Regions from separate parts of the Streptomyces sp. NPDC002773 genome, predicted to be linked through region 2. Evidence: riboswitches for the same ligand, from Rfam matches in the RefSeq annotation. Region 2 holds a riboswitch; the other holds the start of a gene.
What was found. A riboswitch is a leader RNA that binds a small molecule or an ion and turns the genes downstream of it on or off. The one in region 2 is predicted to bind ZMP and ZTP.
Positions count from the first base shown of each region.

Region 1 (7,630 bases), on a different contig from region 2:
GCAGTCGCGCAGCGCTTCACGTGCCGCGCGTGGCGGCCCTGAAGGCGACGACACGCCCGGCGATGCGACTCCCCGGGGTGTCGGCGGGATGCGCGGCGTGTCGGCCGAGGAGGCGTACGCGGCGGAGTTCCTGCTGCCGCCGCTGCCCGCTCCCCCGGTCGCGCCCGACGCGCCCGGCCGGTCACCGTCCCTCGACACGGAGACGGAGCCGGAGCCCGGGGTCGACCCGGCGGCACTGGAGGTCCTCGCGTCGGACGCGGCGGCCCGCGCGCACCGGATGCTCGGAGAGGCCCTGGGGGCGGATTCGGCAACGGCTTCGGGGGCGGCTTCGGTTTCGGCGTTGCTGGAGCCACGCCTGACGGCCGCTCAGGACGCCGTGCGGCTCGCGGTGGACTCCCCCGCGCCCTGGATCGCGGCACGGCTCGCCGCGGGTTCGGGCCGCACGCGGGCGGAGCTCGACCTGGCGACGCGCGCGTGGCGGTTCGGTGGCGCCGCCGCCCTCGCCGTACTGGAGGAGGAGTGGACGCCGGACGCCGAGGCCCTCGCCCGAGCCGGGGTCCGGCTCGTGGAGGCCTGGGAGGACGACGAACGGCCGGTGCTGCGGCGGGCCGGCGGCGCGCGGTGGACGGCCGTGGGCGCGGAGGCGCAGCTGCGGCTGGGCGAGGACGGGCGCTGGTGGCCGTACCTCAAGTCCGGTGCCCGCTGGGCCCCTGCGGGGCCGCCGGACCGCGATCCGGCGACGGCTCTCGCCACCGCCCTCGCCGCCGGCGCTACAGGAGCGGCCGGCTGAGCTTACCGCCGGTGGCGGAGGGAGCGGCCAGGCTGCAGGCGACGGTGTCCGAGCCAAGGAGGTAGCTGGTTCGGTACGGGTACTGGACGAAGGTGGTCCAGCGCGTGCCGAGCGGCTGCAGCGCGGCCTTGCGGCGCAGCGGTTCGCGGCACAGCAGGGTGGCCGCTTCACGGACCGCGAGGTCGGTGGCGTGGACGCCGGTCAGCCGGAGCCGGACGACGAGTTCGGCGTTGTGCGGCGTGTCGCAGGACCGTCGCAGGGCGGTGCCCGGCGCGTCGCGGTCGATGTCGAAGCAGTCCCCGACGCGCAGCGCCTCGAAGGAGACGGGCCGGGCCGGTGAGCCGCCGTGCGTCGCGGTGGCGGTCGGCCGAGGGGTGGGGACGGCTTTCCCGGTGCGGGAGGGGGTCGGGGACACGCCCGTGACGGTGCCGTCGGGGCCGGTGGAGGGGCGGGTGGTGGGGTCGGCGGGCTCGGTGGGGGCCGGTGCGCCGGAGACGGTCACGTCGGGCGTCGCGGTGTCGTCCGTCGGTGTGTCGCCCTTCGGCGTACCGGCCGTCGGCGTGCCGTCCGCGCGGGTGTCGGGTCCGCCGTCGGCGCCGCCGTGCGTGTCGGTCCCCTCTCCGTCGGCCGAGAGGGTGGCCGCCCCGCCCTCGCCGGCGGGCGACGGCACGCCCACCCGGTCGACGCCCTGCCGTCCTTCGGTGGCGAGTCCCTGCTCGGTCCCGCCCCGAGCCGCCAGGAACGCGCCCGCCACCAGGGCGCCCACGAGCAGCGGGACGAGCGGCACGCCGAACCACCGCGCGCGCGGCACGTTCGGCACGGGCCGGGGCGCGCCGAGCCGCCCGAGGCGCGGCGACCACCCGGACTCGGAGTCCGCGGGCGCGACGGAGACGTCCGGGCCAGCGGCCGCGACGGAGGCGTCCGAGTCGGCGGGCGCTACGGAGGCGTCGCCCTTGGCCGACGCGTCAGCGGCGTCGAGCACTTCGGGCGCGGTGGGCGGGCCGGACGGGTCCGACAGGTCGGGCGCGCCGTGCGGGGCGGGTGCGCCCGGTCGGCGGTCCGGCGGCGGGGTGGTGGGTGACGGGTGTGGCACGGGGTCCAGATTCGCCCGTCGGCGGGCGCGCGGCCACCCTTTTTCGGGCGTTGACCGCGGCCCGTACAGAACCGTGACAATCGCCGGCCACGCTCCGGCCCGCCGCCACCGCCACCGCTGCCGCCCCGTCATGTGTGCTCCCTACAGACCGAGCTGACGCTCCGCGCCCTCGACCGTCTGGGCGAGGAGCACGGCGATGGTCATGGGGCCGACACCACCGGGTACCGGGGTGATGAGGGAGGCGCGCTCGGCGGCCGACGCGAAGTCGACGTCGCCGACGTTGCCCGGGTTGTAGCCGGCGTCGACGACGACGGCGCCGGGCCTGATGTCGGCTCCCTTGATGAAGTTCGGCTTGCCGACGGCGGCCACGAGGATGTCGGCCTCGCGGACGACGGAGGAGAGGTCCTCGGTGCGGGAGTGGCAGTAGGTGACGGTGGCGTCCCGGCCCAGGAGGAGCAGGCCGGCCGGCTTGCCGAGGATCGCGCTGCGGCCGACGACGACGGCGCGCTTGCCGCGGAGTTCGACGTCGTAGGCGTCGAGGAGACGCATGATGCCGCCGGGCGTGCAGGAGACGAAGCCGGGCAGTCCGAATCCCATGGCGGCGAAGGACGCCATGGTGACGCCGTCGACGTCCTTGGCGGGCGCGATGGCCTCGAAGGCGGCGCGCTCGTCGATGTGGGGGCCGACCGGGTGCTGGAGCAGGATGCCGTGGACCTCGGGGTCCTCGGAGAGCGCGGTGATCGCGGCGACGAGTTCCTCGGTCGTCGTCGTGGCGGGCAGCTCGACGTGGCGGGAGCGGATCCCGGCCTTGGCGCAACGGTTCTGCTTCATCTTCACGTACGTCACGGAGGCCGGGTCCGCGCCGACGAGGACGGTCGCGAGGCACGGGGTGACACCGGTGCGGCGGGTGATCTCGGCTGCGCGGGCAGCGGTCTCCTCGACCGTACGGCGGGCGAGGGCCGTGCCGTCCATGAGGGTGGCGGTGCTGGTGGACATGGCGACTCCTGGGCTTCGTCTCTGACGGGTGGTTCGCCCAGGCGCACGGCATCGGTACGGGCCCGCCACTGGGCGCGCTCCCGCCGGACCGCTCCCCGGTGGTGATCCACCTCAAGCGCCAGTCACGGCCCGGGGCCACTCTACGTGAGGTGCGGGGGGTTGCTTTCTGACGGGTGCACGGCTGGACGACACCACTTGACGCCATCATGGCTTGCCGTGGCGCCATAATGGTGCCACTATCTCTCCATCGCCCGATCCATGGCGTCACCTCGATCACATATGGCCCCAGGTGTGCGCCACTTGAGGTTGTCGCCAGTGGCGCCATCTGTGGCACCACTGGCGCCAGCACCCCCGAGCCGCCGCTCGGCACTCTTCACGGAGGACACATGCAGCAGCACGACCCGTCGAACCGACCCGGGGCCGCGGAGCCCGTCACGCTCCCCACGCAGCGCACCCCCGGCTGCCCCTTCGACCCGCCCGCCGATCTCGGCGCGCTGCGCGAGCGGCGCCCGCTGGCCCGGATGACGTACCCCGACGGGCACATCGGCTGGCTCGCGACCGGCTACTCCACGGTCCGCGCCGTCATGGGCGACCCCCGCTTCAGCTCGCGGTACGAGCTGATGCACTACCCCTTCCCCGGCGGGCCCGACGGGCCCCTGCCGCCCGCGCCCGTCGGTGACATGACCGGGATGGACGCGCCCGAGCACACCCGCTTCCGGCGCCTCCTCATGGGGAAGTTCACCGTCCGCCGGATGCGGCAGCTCACCGACCGCGTGGAGGAGATCACCACCGAGCATCTGGACGCCATGGGGCGTCGCGGCCCCGGAGCGGACCTCGTCGAGGCCTTCGCCCGCCCTCTCCCCGCCCTGGTGATCTGCGAGCTGCTCGGGGTGCCCTACGCCGACCGGGAGCGCTTCCAGAACCACGCCCACACGATCATGGACATGGACGCGGCGCCCGAGGAGCGGTACGCCGCCCACGTCGGACTCCACGCGTACATGGCCGAGTTGGTCGCCGCCAAGCGCGCCGTACCCTCCGAGGACCTGCTCGGCGACCTGGCGCGGGACTCCGATCTCACCGACGAGGAGCTGATCGGCGTCGGGGGATTCCTGCTCGCCGCCGGGCTCGACACCACCGCCAACATGATCGCCCACGGTACGTTCGCGCTCCTCACCCACCCGGAGCAGGCCGAGGCCCTGCGTGCGGACCCGGGTCTCGCGCCGGCGGCCGTCGAGGAGCTGATGCGCTATCTGACCGTCGCCCACACCGGCATCAAGTCCGCGCTCGAGGACGTCGAGCTGGAGGGCCAGGTCATCAGGGCGGGCGAGAGCGTCACCCTGTCGCTCGAGGCCGCCAACCGGGACCCGGAGCGGTTCCCGGATCCGGACGTCCTCGACCTGCGCCGCAAGGCCCCGGGGCATCTGGGCTTCGGTCACGGCATCCACCAGTGCCTCGGGCAGCAGCTGGCACGCGTCGAGATGACGGTCGCGCTGCCGGCGCTGCTGACGCGGTTCCCCACGCTGCGGCTCGACGTGCCCGCCGAGGAGGTCCCGCTGCGAACCAACATGAACATCTACGGCGTGCACCGGCTGCCGGTCACCTGGGACGAGGCGTGACCTCCATGGAGATCCGCGTCGCCCGCGACCGCTGCCTCGGCGCCGGAATGTGCGCCCTGACCGCCCCCGAGGTCTTCGACCAGGACGAGCAGGAGGGCCGGGTCCTCCTGCTCGACGCCCGGCCGCCGCGGGAGCTGGACGCGGCGGTCCGTATCGCCGCCGGCGTCTGCCCGGCCTCGGTCATCACCGTCACACCACGGGACCCCTCCCCCACGGCAGGACCGTCTCGTGCGCCGACCGCACCCACGTGACCGCCCCCCCTCACACACGCGGAAGTGCGGCGGGCTCCTCGTCGGCTGTCGGGGCACGTCGCTCCGCGTCGGGTTGCGTCGTGGCCCCCGACCCCCTTTCGGCACGCCGTCGCTCGGCCCCTCCCCGCTCGATCATGCCGAGGGCCACGCCCGCGATGATGACCGCCCCGCCCGTCACCTGGGCGAGCCGGATCGACTCGCCGTTGATGACGACGGCGCCGATGACGCCGAAGACCGGGACCAGGTTGAGGATGTTGACCGCGACGCTCGACGCCATCCGGCGCAGGCCGTAGTTGTAGAGCAGGAATCCCCCGACCGAGCACCCCACGGCCAGGTAGACCAGCAAGGACGAAGCGGTCGCGTCCGGCAGCCGCCAGTCGTCGGCCTCCAGCAGGGAGGCGAGCAGGAAGCCGGCCGCGCCCGCCACGGTCTGGTGGTAGGTGACGCTCACGGCGTCCTGACCGGCGCTCGCGCGCTTGCCGAGCACGTTGTATCCGGCCCAGGCCAGCCCGCCGAGCAGCAGCAGGACGTCTCCGAGCCAGCGCGAACTCCCGCCGACCTCGGCGCCGTTGCGCACGACGAGGAAGGCGCCGAGGGTGGCGAGCAGCACGCCCGCCACCCTCGGCAGCGGCATCCGGGTCCGGAGGACGACCCGTTCGAGGAGCATCGTCATCAGCGGGTACGTGGCCACGATCAGCGACGCGTCGGACGCCGTGGACAGGTCGACGCCGACGTTCTCCAGAACGAAGTACACGGTGATGCCGAGGAACCCGCTCAGATAGAGCTGCCTGCGCTGCCTCGGCTCCGGCCGGGCCGCGCGGCGCCGGCCCAGCCGCATCATCACCCCCAGGAGCAGCGCGGCGAGGGTGAACCTGATGGCGCCGATCCCGAGCGGGCCGACGTCCTCGAGGACCCGCTTGGTCACCGCGTACGAACTGCTCCAGAACAGCGCGGCCGCCATGACCGCGCACACCGCCCCCACCGTGGGCCCTCGTTCCCGCATCACGTCGCCTCTCTCCCCTACACCACGCATAGCGCCGCCCGACCACCCCGTGACCGAACGAACAGCAGCTGATTAGGCTGGAAGCTAGCAACATCAACGGGGTTGATGTTCGGAGTCCGAATTACCTTCGAAATCGAGTGGGACGAGGCAGGCGTGGACGAACTTGATTCGGCGTTGGTGCGGATGCTCCAGGAGGACGGTCGGCGTACCAACCGGGACATGGCCCAGGAATTGGGGATCGCCCCGTCCACCTGTCTGGAGCGGATCCGTTCGCTGCGCAGGAGCGGTGTGCTGACGGGCTTCCACGCGGAGGCGGACCTCGCGTCGATCGGCCGCGGGCTGCAGGCGGTGATCGCGGTACGGGTCCGCCCGCCGACGCGGGCGGTGATCGAGGCGTTCCAGGCCTTCCTGGAGGGAATGCCCGAGGTCGTCTCGATCTTCATCCTCACCGGGAACGACGACTTCCTCGTGCACGTCGCGGTCCGGGACACCGACCATCTGCACGCGGTCGTCCTGGACAAGATGACGAAACGCCCGGAACTCGCCGACGTACGGACGTCAGTGGTCTACGGGCACATGCGGAAGAAGGTGATCGGCCCGATGTGACACCGGCCCGACGGGCCGTCCCGACCTCAGGCGCCGGGCCCTCCCGGCCTCAGGCGACGCCCCGCGGGCGGAACTGGACGCTGATGCGGGGCCCGACCGCGCGGCTCGTCTTGGGGATCGCGTGGTCCCAGGTGCGCTGGCAGGAGCCGCCCATCACGACGAGGTCGCCGTGGCCGAGCGGCAGTCGGAGCGCCACGGGGCCGCCGCCGCGCGGGCGGAGCGCGAGGTCGCGCGGGTCGCCGAGGGAGAGGATGGCGACCATGGTGTTCCGCGTGGAGGAGCGGCCGGTCCGGTCGCCGTGCCAGGCGACGCTGTCGCGTCCGTCGCGGTAGAGGCAGAGGCCGGCGGAGACGAAGGGTTCCCCCAGCTCGGGCGCGAAGTGGGCGTCGAGGGCGGAACGGGCCTCGTCGAGGGCGGGGTGCGGGAGGGGCGCGCCCTCCCGGTAGTACGCGAGGAGGCGGGGCACGGCGACCACGTCGTCGTACATCCTGCGTTCCTCGGCGCGCCAGGGCACCCGCTCGACCAGCTCCTCGAACAGCGCGTCGGCGCCCTGGAACCAGCCGGGCAGGTGGTCGATCCAGGCCCCGCCGTCGAGCGCGGTCCGCCTGATCCCGTCCAGCGGACCGGGCCGGGGGTCGCCGCCCTGGTCGAACAGGGAGCCCTGGAGGCCGGGGATCGGTCGTGGTGCGCTCATGGTCCCAGCGTAACCCGTAAACCGAACACACACTCGAATCTCGGTGGCGGGCCGCGAGACCGCCGCGACCCGCCGACGCCGGGATCACGGCAAGGGCGTGCCGCCGGTCGCGTTGACGATCTCGCCGGTGATGTAGCTCGCCTGGGGCGAGGCCAGGAAGACGTACGCGGGGGCCATCTCCGCCGGCTGGGCGGCCCGGCCCAGGGGCGACTGGCCGCCGAACTCCTTCGTGTCCGGCATCGTCGCCGGGATCAGCGGTGTCCACACCGGGCCGGGCGCGACCGCGTTCACGCGGATGCCGCGCTCGGCGAGCATCTGCGCCAGACCGTGCGTGAAGGAGATGATCGCCGACTTCGTCATCGCGTAGTCGAGGAGGTGCGGGCTCGGCTGGTACCCCTGCACGGAGGTCGTGTTGATGATGGAGCCGCCGCGCGGGATGTGGGGCAGGGCCGCGCGGGAGAGCCAGAACATGCCGTAGAGGTTGGTCTTCATCACCCGGTCGAACTGCTCCGTGGTGATGGCCTCGATGCCGTCCGGCTGAGCCATCTGGTAGGCGGCGTTGTTGACGAGGACGTCGATCC
Region 1 covers NZ_JBEOVO010000011.1:44,341-51,970, forward strand. Annotated here, with positions in the region: gene ABT034_RS16105 (SWF or SNF family helicase) at 1-790, shown strand, start outside; gene ABT034_RS16110 (hypothetical protein) at 771-1,883, opposite strand; gene ABT034_RS16115 (bifunctional 5,10-methylenetetrahydrofolate dehydrogenase/5,10-methenyltetrahydrofolate cyclohydrolase) at 2,025-2,879, opposite strand; ZMP/ZTP riboswitch at 2,908-3,015, opposite strand; gene ABT034_RS16120 (cytochrome P450) at 3,266-4,495, shown strand; gene ABT034_RS16125 (ferredoxin) at 4,501-4,746, shown strand; gene ABT034_RS16130 (DMT family transporter) at 4,757-5,749, opposite strand; gene ABT034_RS16135 (Lrp/AsnC family transcriptional regulator) at 5,903-6,355, shown strand; gene ABT034_RS16140 (alpha-ketoglutarate-dependent dioxygenase AlkB) at 6,405-7,049, opposite strand; gene ABT034_RS16145 (SDR family oxidoreductase) at 7,134-7,630, opposite strand, start outside.
Region 1: another riboswitch for ZMP and ZTP. It lies ahead of ABT034_RS16115 (bifunctional 5,10-methylenetetrahydrofolate dehydrogenase/5,10-methenyltetrahydrofolate cyclohydrolase); the one in region 2 lies ahead of glyA (serine hydroxymethyltransferase).

Region 2 (7,630 bases):
ACTGTCAGAGGCCATGCACATCATTCTCTCAGGTGTGGGAACCGATCCCGGACTGCCGGTGTATCAAGAGTGTGAGGACGCGGGAGGGGGGCCTGGTCGACGACGAGGCCGCGGTGATCGCTCGGGTACGCGCCGGAGAGCCGGAGGCGTACGCGGCGCTGGTCCGCGCGCACACGGCGGTCGCGCTGAGAGCGGCCGTGGCGTGCGGTGCGGGCGCGGAGGCCGAGGACGTGGTGCAGCAGGCCTTCTTCAAGGCGTACCGCTCCCTCGGGCGGTTCCAGGAGGGAGCGGCTTTCCGGCCGTGGCTGTTGCGGATCGTGGTCAATGAGACCAGGAACACAGTGCGGGCGGCGGGTCGGCAGCGGGCCGTCGCCGACCGGGAGGCGGACCTGCTCGGGGGCGAGCCGCGGATACCGGAGTCGGCGGACCCGGCGGTGGCGGCCGAGGAGCGGGAGCGGAGCCGGCGGCTCCTCGACGCCCTCGACGGGCTCACCGAGGCCCACCGGCAGGTGGTGATCCACCGCTATCTCCTGGAGCTGGACGAGACGGAGACGGCCCAGGCGCTCGGCTGGCCGAAGGGGACGGTGAAGTCCCGGCTGAGCCGGGCGCTGAAGAAGCTGGGACTGGTGCTGGACGGAGACCGGGAAGGAGGTGGGGGGCGTGGCTGACGAGCGGCGGCCGGGTGAACTGCCGGACGAACTACGGGAGCTCGGGCGGCGGCTGCGGGTGCCTGACGTGGACGGCGAGACGATGGCCGAGCGGGTGCTCGCGCAGCTCCTCGCCGAGCGGGTGCCGACGCCGGCGCCCGTGCCCGCGCCCGTTCCGGTACGGAGCCGGTGGGCGTCGGTGCGGGGGTGGGCGCGCGAGCGGTGGCGGGCGCTGGTCGCGGGCCTGACCGGGGTGTTGGTCGTCCTGGTGCTCACCCCGCCGGTTCGGGCGGCGGTGGCGGACTGGTTCGGCTTCGGCGGGGTCACCGTGCGGTACGACCCGGAGGGGCACCCTGCCCCGGCCGGTGGCGCGGTGCCGGGATGCGCGGATCCGGTGCCGTTGGCGGACGCGGGGCGCCAGGCGGGCTTCGAGCCGCTGATACCGAGGGCGCTCGGCGCTCCGGACGCGGTCGCGGTGACGGGGTCGGCCGAGCGGGGCCGGGCGGTGATCAGCCTGTGCTGGCGCGACGGGGGGCGGACGGTCCGGCTCGACGAGTTCCCGGCCCGGCTGGACATCGGCTTCGCCAAGCAGGTCAGGACGCGGCCGGAGTGGGTCGACCTGCCGGACGGCGCGCAGGGCTACTGGTTCGCGGCCCCGCATCTCCTGACGGTCCCGATGACGGACGGGGCGGGCGCGGCCTGGACGCACGAGGTCCGCACGGCGGGCCCCACGCTCCTCTGGACGAGGAGCGGGGGCGCGCTCACCTTCCGGCTCGAAGGCATACCGGACCGCGAGGAGGCCCGCCGGGCGGCGGAGTCGGTGGGCGGATAGGTCCTGGCGGTCAGGTCTGGGCGGTCAGGTCTGGGCGGTCAGGTCCCCGGGGCCGTCAGACGGGGAGGCCCGGGGCCGGGTGGGCGGCCATCAGGTCGGCGACCTCGGCGCGGACCGTGCGGAGGGCGCCCTCGTCGCCCGTGCCGGCCGCCGTGACGCCGCGGTCGATCCAGTCGGCGACCTGGTCCATGTGCTCCGGGGTGAGGCCGCGGGAGGTGAGGGAGGGGGTGCCGATGCGGATGCCGGAGGGGTCGAAGGGCTTCCGGGGGTCGTAGGGGACGGTGTTGTAGTTGACGACGATGCCGGCCCGGTCGAGGGCCTTCGCGGCGATCTTGCCCGGGACCTGCTTGGGGGTCAGGTCCATCAGGATCAGATGGTTGTCGGTGCCGCCGGAGACCAGGTCGAAGCCGCGGGCGAGGAGCGCCTCGGCGAGGGCCCTGGCGTTGGCGACGACGGCGTGGGCGTAGGCGCGGAAGGAGGGCTGGGAGGCCTCGCGGAGGGCGACGGCGATGGCGGCGGTGGTCTGGTTGTGGGGGCCGCCCTGGAGGCCGGGGAAGACGGCCTTGTCGAGCGCCTTGGCGTGCTCCTCGCGGGACATGAGCATGGCGCCGCGCGGGCCGCGCAGGGTCTTGTGGGTGGTCGTGGAGATCACGTCCACGTGCGGGACCGGGGACGGGTGGGCGCCGCCGGCGATGAGGCCGGCGATGTGGGCGACGTCGGCGACGAGCACGGCACCGGCCTCACGGGCGATCTCGCCGAAGGCGGCGAAGTCGATCGTGCGGGGCAGCGCGGTGCCGCCGCAGAAGATCACCTTGGGGCGTTCCTTGAGGGCCAGTTCCCGGACCTGGTCGAAGTCGACGAGGCCGGTGTCCTGGCGGACGCCGTACTGGACGCCGCGGAACCACTTGCCGGTGGCGGAGACGCCCCAGCCGTGGGTGAGGTGGCCGCCCATCGGCAGGGCCATGCCCATGACGGTGTCGCCGGGCTCGGCGAAGGCGAGGTAGACGGCGAGGTTGGCCGGGGAGCCGGAGTAGGGCTGGACGTTGGCGTGCTCGACGCCGAAGACGGCCTTGGCGCGCTCGACGGCGAGGGCCTCGACCTGGTCGATGATCTGCTGGCCCTCGTAGTAGCGGCGGCCGGGGTAGCCCTCGCTGTACTTGTTCTGGAGGACGGTGCCGGAGGCTTCGAGGACGGCGGCGGAGACGTAGTTCTCGCTGGGGATGAGACGCAGGGTCTCGGCCTGGAGCCGTTCCTCGGCGCCGACGAGGTCGGCGAGCTCGGGGTCGGCGGCGGCGAGTGCGGGATGCTGCGGGGTGTTCATGCGGGGATCCTCCGGGCGTCGGTGGGTCCCGGGGCACTGTGCGAGAGGCGCGGCGCCACGCGGGACTTCGGTCCCGTGACGCCCAGGCGGGCGGCGTCCCGTGTGGTCTGCCGCACACGGCTCCCCCGGGGTCGTTTCCCCGTGCGCCAGTCGCCGTGCGTGTTTTCAGAGTAGCGGGCGCGCCGCGCGCGAGGTTTCCCCGCCCATCATCCGAGCGACGATAGAAACAGGGGGCCACACCCCTTCGGCGGGTCCATCCCGCGAGCCGCAGGACGAACGGAGATCCCGTGTCGGGCACACAAGACGCGATCGCTTCGGCGGAGGCGCACAGCGCTCACAACTACCACCCCCTGCCGGTCGTCGTCGCTTCGGCGGACGGCGCCTGGATGACCGATGTCGAGGGGCGCCGCTACCTCGACCTGCTCGCCGGGTACTCGGCGCTCAACTTCGGGCACGGCAACCGGCGTCTGATCGACGCGGCGAAGGCCCAGCTGGAGCGGGTGACGCTGACCTCGCGCGCCTTCCACCACGACCGGTTCGCCGACTTCTGCACCCAACTCGCCGAGTTGTGCGGCAAGGAGGCGGTGCTGCCGATGAACACCGGCGCGGAGGCGGTCGAGACGGCCGTGAAGACCGCCAGGAAGTGGGGGTACGAGGTGAAGGGCGTGCCGGACGGGCACGCGAAGATCGTGGTCGCGGCGAACAACTTCCACGGCAGGACGACGACGATCGTCAGCTTCTCCACGGACCACGAGGCCCGGGACCACTACGGCCCGTACACGCCGGGCTTCGAGATCGTGCCGTACGGGGATCTGACGGCGATGGAGGCGGCGGTCACCGAGAACACGGTGGCCGTGCTGATCGAACCGATCCAGGGCGAGGCGGGGGTCCTGGTCCCGCCGGCCGGCTACCTGGCGGGGGTGCGGGAGCTGACGCGCCGGCGGAACGTGCTGTTCGTGGCGGACGAGATCCAGTCGGGCCTCGGCCGGACGGGGAGGACGTTCGCGTGCGAGCACGAGGGCGTGGTGCCGGACGTGTACGTCTTGGGGAAGGCGCTGGGCGGCGGGGTGGTGCCGGTGTCGGCGGTGGTCGCCGACCGCGACGTGCTGGGCGTGTTCCGGCCGGGTGAGCACGGGTCGACGTTCGGCGGGAACCCGCTGGCGTGCGCGGTGGCCCTCGAGGTGATCGCGATGCTGCGGTCGGGTGAGTACCAGGAGCGGGCGGCGGAGCTGGGCGAGCATCTCCACGCGGAGCTGGGGCTGCTCGTGGGCGGCGGGGCGGTGGAGGCGGTGCGCGGGCGCGGGCTGTGGGCCGGGGTGGACATCACGCCGTCGCGGGGTACGGGCCGGGAGATCTCGGAGAAGCTGATGGAGCGGGGTGTCCTGGTGAAGGACACCCATGGTTCGACGATCCGGATCGCGCCGCCCCTGGTGATCTCGAAGGAGGACCTGGACTGGGGTCTGGAGCAGCTGAGGGGCGTGTTGTCGGACTGAGGCCGGGCCGGGCCCCGAGGACCGCGTCCTGGGGCCGGGCCCCGAGGGCGGGGCGGTCAGAGGATCACGTGCGGGAGGAAGCGGGCGTACTCGTCGGTGACGAGGCCCGACGACTCCCGTATGCCGAGTCCCGCCGCCTCGTTCTCGACGACCCACGCGCCGAGCACCACCCGGTTGCCGTCGAAGTCGGGCAGCGGGGCCAGCTCCTGGTAGCAGCAGGGCTCCCCGTCCCGTACGAACGGCTCCGTGCCGGTCTCGTGGAGGGTGACGCCCGCGCCCTCGCGGCCGAGCAGCGGCTTGGCCACCCAGCCGGTGGTCGAGGCTAGTTCGCGCGGTCCGTCGAGGTAGGCGGGCAGCAGGTTCGGGTGGCCCGGGTACAGCTCCCACAGGATGGCGAGGAGTGCCTTGTTGGAGAGCAGCATCTTCCAGGCGGGCTCGATCCAGCAGGTCGTGCCGGTGCCGCCGCCGTTGTCGAGGGTGTCCAGGACGTGCCGGCCGAAGCGGTCGGTGGTCAGCCACTCCCACGGGTAGAGCTTGAAGCAGCTGCGGATGAAGCGGAGCCGGTCGTCCACGAAGCGGCGCGAGAGCCGGTCCCAGCCGATCCGTTCGACGGAGAGCGCCTCGGTGTCGAGGCCGGCCTGCTGGGCGGTCTCGCGCAGGTACGCGACCGTCATCAGGTCCTCGCCGAGTTCGTCGCCGTCGGAGTGGACGAAGTGGACGGGGCCCGGCGGCAGCAGCGACGCCTGCCGCTTCCAGGCGTCGACGAGCCGTTCGTGGAGGGAGTTCCACTGGTCGGCGCCGGGGAACCGCTCCTCCATCCAGAACCACTGCGGGCTCGCGGCCTCCACGAGCGAGGTGGGGGTGTCCGCGTTGTACTCCAGCATCTTCGCCGGGCCCGTACCGTCGTAGTGCAGGTCGAACCGCCCGTAGAGGGACGGCAGTTCGGCGCGGCGGCGCCAGGACTCGGCGACCCGGGCGACCAGCTTCGGATCGGTGATCCCGAGCTCGGCGAACCGTTCCCGCTCGACGATGTGCGCGGCCGCCGCCAGGCTCATGGCGTGCAGCTCCTCGACGACCTCTTCGAGGGCCTCGACCTCGGGCAGGGTGAAGGAGTAGTACGCGCTCTCGTCCCAGTACGGGCGGAGCGAGCCGTCCGGGTAGCGGGTCAGCGGGTAGACGAGCCCCTGCTCCTCCACCGTCTCCTGCCAGCCGGGCCGGGGTTCGATGGTGTGCCGTTCCATGTGCCGGGCCCTCTCAGCCGCCGCCGGAACCGGAGCAGCCGAAGCCGCCGGTGTCCACGGCCTTCTTGTCGAAGCTGCCGCCGCTCACGCGGTTGTCGCGGAGGGATCCGCCGTAGTAGTACGAGCCCCGGTGGGTCGCGCCGTCGTCGTCATCGCCGCCACCGCCGCTCTCGCACTCGTAGCGGGGCAGCTCCTCCCGGGTCAGCGGGTCCACGCACCGCCGGTCCGGCTCGGAGCCGCACGCGGTGATCGTCGCCGCGAGCACGCCCATCCCGCCGAGCACCACCGTGCTCGACCTCAGCCTGCGCATGTCCGTCGCCCTCCCCTTCGCGGTCGCGACCGCCACGGTCCCGACCTCCACGCTCACGCTTGTCGCGTTCACGTCTGCCGCGACCGCACAGTGTAGGCCGGTGGTTTCCGGCCGCACGCCCTAGAGTCGTTTCGTGCTGCTCGGGATGATTTGCGCGCTCGCCTCGTCCGTCTGTTTCGGCGCGGCCTCGGTCCTCCAGGCAATGGCGGCCCGCGCCGCGACACCGGGGACCGGCGGCGGCGTCGACGTCGCGCTGCTGTGGCGGGCGCTGCGGCAGTGGCGGTACGTCGCCGGTCTCGGCCTCGACGGTCTGGGTTTCGCCCTGGAGGTCGTCGCCCTGCGGACGCTGCCCATCTACGCGGTGGGCGCGGCCCTCGCCGCGAGCCTGGCGGTCACTGCGGTCGTCGCCTCCCGGCTGCTTCCGGTGCGGCTGAGCCGGGTGGAGTGGACGGCCGTGGCCGTGGTCTGCGCCGGGCTCGCCCTGCTCGCCCTCGCCTCGGGCGAGGAGGGCCACCGGGACGGCTCGGAGGCGCTCCGGTGGGCACTGCTCGCGACCGCGTTCGGCGTGCTGCTGCTCGGCGTGGTGGGCGGCCGGCTGCCGGACCGGCCGCGCTCGCTGGTCCTCGGCCTGGGCGCTGGCTTCGGTTTCGGGGTGGTGGAGGTGGGGGTGCGGCTGTTCGACGGCATCGACTTCACCGACCCGGTCCTGTACGCCCTGCTCGTCGGCGGCGGCGCGGCGTTCCTCCTCCTGACCTCGGCGCTCCAGCGGGGCTCGGTGACCACGGCGACGGCGGGCATGGTGCTCGGCGAGACGATCGGACCGGCGGTGGTCGGGGTGGTCTGGCTCGGGGACCGCACGCGGGAAGGATTCGGCTGGCTCGCGGTCGCCGGCTTCGCCGTGGCGGTGGCCGGCTCCCTGGCCCTGGCCCGCTTCGGGGAGGCCCCTGAGGCGGACCTCGGTACGCGTCCCACGGACCCGGCACACCCCGAGGCCTCCTGACAGCACTTCAGGGCAGCACCCGGCAGAGGCTCTGGAGGGCGCCGTTCCAGGCGCTGTCGGGAGGGGTGGCGTAGCCGACGACGAGGCCGTCCAGGGTCGGGGGGACCGTGGGGCGGCGGAACTGGTTGACGCCCTGGACGGCGAGGCCGTGCCAGGCGGCGGACCGCAGGACGGCCTGTTCGGTGCCGGGCGGCAGGGCGAGGACCGCGTGGAGACCGGCCGCGATCCCGCTGACCCTGGTGTCGGGCGAGTGCGCGGCCACCGCCGCCACCAACTGGTCGCGGCGGCGCCGGTAGCGCAGCCGCATCGCCCGTACGTGCCGGTCGTACGCCCCCGAGCGCAGGAACTCCGCGAACGCCAGCTGGTCCGGCGCGCTCGACGTCCAATCCACGGCCCCCTTCGTCGCCGCCACCTCGCCGGCCAGGCTCTCCGGCAGCACCATCCAGGCGAGCCGCAGCCCGGGGGCGAGGGACTTGCTCGCGGTGCCGAAGTAGACGACCCGTTCGGGGTCGAGGCCCTGGAGCGCGCCGACCGGCTGTCTGTCGTAGCGGAACTCCCCGTCGTAGTCGTCCTCCAGGACGAAGCCGCCGGACGCCCGCGCCCAGTCGACGACGGCCGCCCGCCGGTCGGGGGGCAGGGCGCCGCCCAGCGGGAACTGGTGGGCGGCCGTCATGAGGACGGCCCCGGCGGAGGCGAGCGCCCCCCGCTCGTCCACCCTGGTGCCGCGTTCGTCGAAGGGGAGGACCGGGGTCCCGAGGCCCGCCCCGGTGAGGAGACCGGCGTGGA
Region 2 covers NZ_JBEOVO010000006.1:220,522-228,151, reverse strand. Annotated here, with positions in the region: gene trpS (tryptophan--tRNA ligase) at 1-15, opposite strand, end outside; gene ABT034_RS11135 (RNA polymerase sigma factor) at 72-668, shown strand; gene ABT034_RS11130 (hypothetical protein) at 661-1,479, shown strand; gene glyA (serine hydroxymethyltransferase) at 1,535-2,800, opposite strand; ZMP/ZTP riboswitch at 2,874-2,964, opposite strand; gene rocD (ornithine--oxo-acid transaminase) at 3,088-4,293, shown strand; gene ABT034_RS11115 (glutathionylspermidine synthase family protein) at 4,350-5,534, opposite strand; gene ABT034_RS11110 (hypothetical protein) at 5,548-5,844, opposite strand; gene ABT034_RS11105 (hypothetical protein) at 5,990-6,844, shown strand; gene pdxR (MocR-like pyridoxine biosynthesis transcription factor PdxR) at 6,852-7,630, opposite strand, start outside.